2 regions of the Agrobacterium fabrum str. C58 genome follow, and region 1 is predicted to be linked to the other one. Evidence: predicted binding sites of a transcription regulator. Region 1 holds the regulator's gene; the other holds the start of a gene.

Region 1 (2,406 bases):
CACGATGCTGCGTTGCATCAACGGTCTCGAAGAGTTTCAGTCCGGCAATATCACCGCCGCGGGACACAGGGTGGAGCAGGACCAGACCAAACTCAGACAGTTGCGCAAGGACGTCGGCATCGTCTTCCAGAGCTATAATCTCTTTCCGCATCTGACCGTCGGCGAAAACATCATGCTGTCTCCGAAGATAACGCAGGATGTCGCCAGGGCTGATGCCGATGTGCTGGCGCGCAAAGTGTTGGCGCAGGTGGGGCTGGCGGAAAAATTCGACGCTTATCCCGACATGCTGTCGGGCGGACAACAGCAACGTGTAGCCATCGCCCGTTCGCTGGCGATGCGGCCGAAAGTCATGCTGTTCGACGAGGTGACATCCGCTCTCGATCCCGAACTGACGGGAGAGGTGCTCCTCGTCATGGAACAGCTGGCGCGGGAAGGCATGACGATGTTGCTGGTGACCCATGAAATGAGCTTTGCCCGCAGCGTCGCACATGTGACCGTCTTCATGCATCAGGGTAAGATCTGGGAAATGGGCGCTTCGAAACAGCTTTTCGAGAAACCACAAACGCCCGAGCTGCAGGCATTCCTCTCCAACGGCGTGAAATAGCCGGCGGAAGAGCAGGTCAGGCAAACGCAGTCATCGACCTTGCGCCATGAGGCTGTCGCTTCAAGGCGAATAAAAGAAGCAACGGAGAGGGCCATCACTCTGCGTTGCTTCGGCGCGTTCAGGCCGCTTCGGCTCCGAGGTCGTGATCTGACCTGGAAACTGTTCCCGCGACAATTTCATCGATCGGAATCCCCGACCGGCGTCTATTCCCAACGCTACTTATATCATCGGCCTGATCTCTTCATGTTTCGAAGATTGAATCAGGATTCGATATGCATCCTTCACGAAATTTTAGGGGATTGCGGAACACATATGGAACATATAGTGTTCGTTCTGTATTTGTTTCGCGACTTCAACGACGATTCTCAAGGGTGTTTTCCTCATGCTCACGCGCAAACAGCAGGAACTGCTTCTCTTCATTCATGAAAGAATGAAAGAGTCCGGCGTGCCGCCCTCCTTCGATGAAATGAAGGACGCACTCGATCTTGCTTCCAAATCCGGCATCCACCGGCTGATCACCGCGCTCGAAGAGCGCGGGTTTATTCGCCGGCTACCTAACAGGGCGCGAGCGCTGGAGGTTATCAAACTGCCCGAGGCTTATACGCCGGGCGCAAGGCCGCAACGCGGCTTTTCGCCGAGCGTCATCGAGGGCAGCCTTGGAAAACCGAAGGAGCCGGAACCGGCGCCTGCCGTGAAGGCGCCTGCCAATGATTTCGCCGGAGCTGCCACCATTCCCGTCATGGGTCGTATCGCTGCCGGTGTGCCGATTTCCGCCATCCAGAACAATACCCATGATTTGGCCGTGCCGGTGGACATGCTGGGTTCGGGCGAGCACTACGCGCTTGAGGTCAAAGGCGATTCGATGATCGAGGCCGGGATTTTTGATGGCGATACCGTCATCATCCGCAACGGTAATACCGCCAATCCGGGCGATATCGTCGTGGCGCTGGTGGATGATGAAGAAGCCACGCTGAAGCGCTTCCGCCGCAAGGGTGCGTCCATCGCGTTGGAAGCGGCCAATCCTGCCTACGAGACCCGCATTTTTGGACCGGATCGGGTGAAGATTCAGGGCAAGCTGGTCGGGTTGATACGCCGTTACCATTGATAGCTGGAGGCTGCTGCCGGTATTACTGAAACCGAATAGGTTTTCACGGGTAGATTTGGCTTTCGAAATGAATGGCGCATCGTTCCGTTGAATTGATGCGCCTTTTCTTTGTGAGATTGGCAAACGCACTCGTTGCTGCGAAATTCCGTCGTGTATGACGGCCCCTCCATCAATTGGCCTTATGGGAGCCATGGATTCTTTGCGATATTCCAAGGCTCCTTAGCAGGTGTAGAAATGTGCGTTCTATCGGGGAAAACGCCATGTACGATCTCTATATTGCCAACAAGAACTATTCCTCATGGTCATTGCGGCCCTGGGTTTTGATGCGCACGCTTGGCATCGCCTTTGATGAAAAACTCATTCCCTTTGGCGAAGGTGTTTCCTTCTCCAGCTTTTCGCCGACCGGCAAGGTGCCTTGCCTCGTCGACGAAGGGGTGACGGTCTGGGAAACGCTGTCGATTGCCGAATATCTCGCCGAGAGACATCAGGGCGTCTGGGCAGGCGACAAGCAGGCACGGGCCTGGTCACGCTCGGCGGCGAGTGAAATGCATGCGGGATTTTCCTCGCTTCGCAATCTCTACCCCATGTCGGTCGGCATCCGCGTAAAACCCAAAGCCGGTGATGCCGGGCTTGCGGCCGATATAAAGCGCATCGATGCGCTGTGGAGTGAAGGCCTCGCAAAATTCGGCGGACCGTT
Region 2 (2,406 bases), 1.1 Mb from region 1:
ATCCAGCAGCGGACCTGAAATGCGGGACTGATAATCGGTTACACAACGCGGACCTCTGGCACAGGTGAAGCCCGGCTCTCCCGCCATGCCGCAGCGGCAGGGGTTCATGGCAGCCACGAGCTGAATTTCGGCGGGATAACTGACGCGATGATTGGCCCTTGCGATGATGCATTCGCCAGTTTCCAGCGGCTGGCGCAGCGCATCCAGCACCTGCGGCGAAAATTCCGGGAATTCATCCAGAAACAGGACGCCGTGATGGGCAAGCGAGGCCTCACCCGGTCTGGCGCGCAACCCGCCGCCGATCAGCGCCGCCATGGTGGCGGAATGGTGCGGTGTGCGGAACGGTCTGCGGTCCGAGAGCTTGCCGCCCGATAATTGGCCGGCAATGGAATGCACCATCGACACTTCCAGCAGTTCCGCCACCTCCAGCGGCGGCAGGATGGAAGGCAGCCGAGCGGCGAGCATCGATTTGCCAGAACCGGGCGGCCCGACCATCAGCAGATTATGGCCGCCGGCGGCCGCGACCTCCATAGCGCGCCGCGCGCTTTCCTGTCCCTTGATATCGGCCAGATCCGGCAGATTGACCGGATTGGCGCGGATGGCGGGTGTGGGGCGCGACAGAAGCTGGGTGCCGCGAAAATGATTGGCGAGCGCAATGAGGCTGCGCGGGGCGAGAATATCGATGCCGGCGCCGGCCCAGGCCGCTTCCGGCCCGCTTTCAGCCGGACAGATCAAGCCCTTGCCGAGCGCATTGGCACCGATGGCCGCCGGAAGCGCACCAGAAACCGTACCAATCGTGCCATCAAGATTGAGTTCACCGAGAACCACATATTGGCTGAGCGCTTCCGCCGGTATGGCCCCCAGAGCAGCCATGAGACCGAGAGCGATGGGAAGATCGAAATGCGATCCTTCCTTCGGCAAATCGGCAGGCGCCAGATTGACGGTGACTTTTTTTGCCGGCAAGGCCAGACCCGAGGCGTGCAGGGCGGCCTGCACCCGCTCGCGGCTTTCAGCCACCGCCTTGTCCGGCAGGCCGACAATCTGGATGCCGATCTTGCCGGGTGCGACCATCACCTGCACCTCGACGGGCACGCCCTCTATGCCCTGAAACGCAACCGTATTGACCCGTGCCACCATGGCCTGCCCCCGCAAACCGGCCGCATCATCGGAACTTCATGTTCCATGGCGGCCACTCGCAAGCAACGTGCCACAGCGCAAAGAATAAAACAAGAACACCTAGAGAACAATTTCTCGCAGGCGATGTATTTTAGTTGTATCGAGTTGCACGCACGGAACAAACCGGGAGCGATTGAAATCGCTTCAGAAATCCTGGGCGTCGCGTTTTTTCTCGATCGCATCCCACAGCAGGCTCGCCACATCGGCGCCGCCGAATTTACGCACTTCGCGAATGCCGGTCGGTGAGGTGACGTTGATTTCCGTCATATAATCACCGATCACATCGATACCGACGAAGAGGAAACCGCGCTCGCGCAGGGCAGGACCGATGCGGCGGCAGATTTCCTGTTCCCGCGCCGTCAGTTCCGTCGGCTCAGGCCGGCCGCCGGCGTGCATGTTGGAGCGGGCATCGTTTTCCGCCGGCACGCGGTTGATCGCACCCACCGGCTCGCCATCCACCAGCAGGATGCGCTTGTCGCCCTTTCGGACATCAGGCAGGTATTCCTGGGCGATATAGGGCTCACGGAACATCTGGCCGAACATCTCCAGCAGGGAGGAGAAATTGCGGTCATCACGCGCCGAATGGAAGACCCCCGCGCCGCCATTACCGTAGAGCGGCTTGAGGATGATATCGCCCATCTCATTGCGGAAGCGGGCGATCTCGGAAACGTCCTTGGTGATCAGCGTCTTCGGCATCAGGTCGGCGAATTCGGTGACGAAAATCTTCTCCGGCGAGTTACGCACCCAGGCGGGGTCATTGACAACAAGCGTCTTGGGATGAATCCGCTCCAGGAGATGGGTCGAGGTGATGTAGGCCATATCGAAGGGCGGGTCCTGGCGCAAATGAATGACATCCATGGTCGAAAGATCGACCCGCTCCGGCTCCGACAGGGAAAAATGATCGCCCTTGATGTCGCGCAGTTCCATCTGCTCGACTGTGGCGTAAATCTTGCCATCGCGCATGGAAAGCCGCTCGGGCGTATAATGGAACAGCCGGTATCCGCGCGCCTGCGCCTCAAGGCTGATGGCGAAGGTGGAGTCGCCGGCAATATTGATGCCGGAGACATGATCCATCTGGATCGCGACGTTCTTGATCTTCGCCATGCACATCTTCCTCTTGCAGTATGCGGACGCTTCGCCGGTCCGCCCTGCCCCTTGCTCGCTTTTCAAGCTTCCCGGCAGGACCGGAAGAGACCCCGGAAATGCTTCAGAAAACCCTGAAGATGTAGG

Evidence for each region. The regulator LexA, encoded in region 1, represses DNA repair genes until DNA is damaged. The targets are predictions, from matches to a motif close to TGTTCNNNNTGTGTTCNG.
Region 2: ATU_RS01490 (YifB family Mg chelatase-like AAA ATPase) is a predicted target of LexA. The motif match lies at 1,229-1,246, and genes of this name have one in related genera.

What each region holds. Positions count from the first base shown of each region.
Region 1 is NC_003062.2:1,389,473-1,391,878, reverse strand. Features, by position in the region: gene ATU_RS06890 (amino acid ABC transporter ATP-binding protein) at 1-604, shown strand, start outside; gene lexA (transcriptional repressor LexA) at 987-1,709, shown strand; gene ATU_RS06880 (glutathione S-transferase family protein) at 1,970-2,406, shown strand, end outside.
Region 2 is NC_003062.2:302,179-304,584, reverse strand. Features, by position in the region: gene ATU_RS01490 (YifB family Mg chelatase-like AAA ATPase) at 1-1,137, opposite strand, end outside; gene gshB (glutathione synthase) at 1,321-2,280, opposite strand.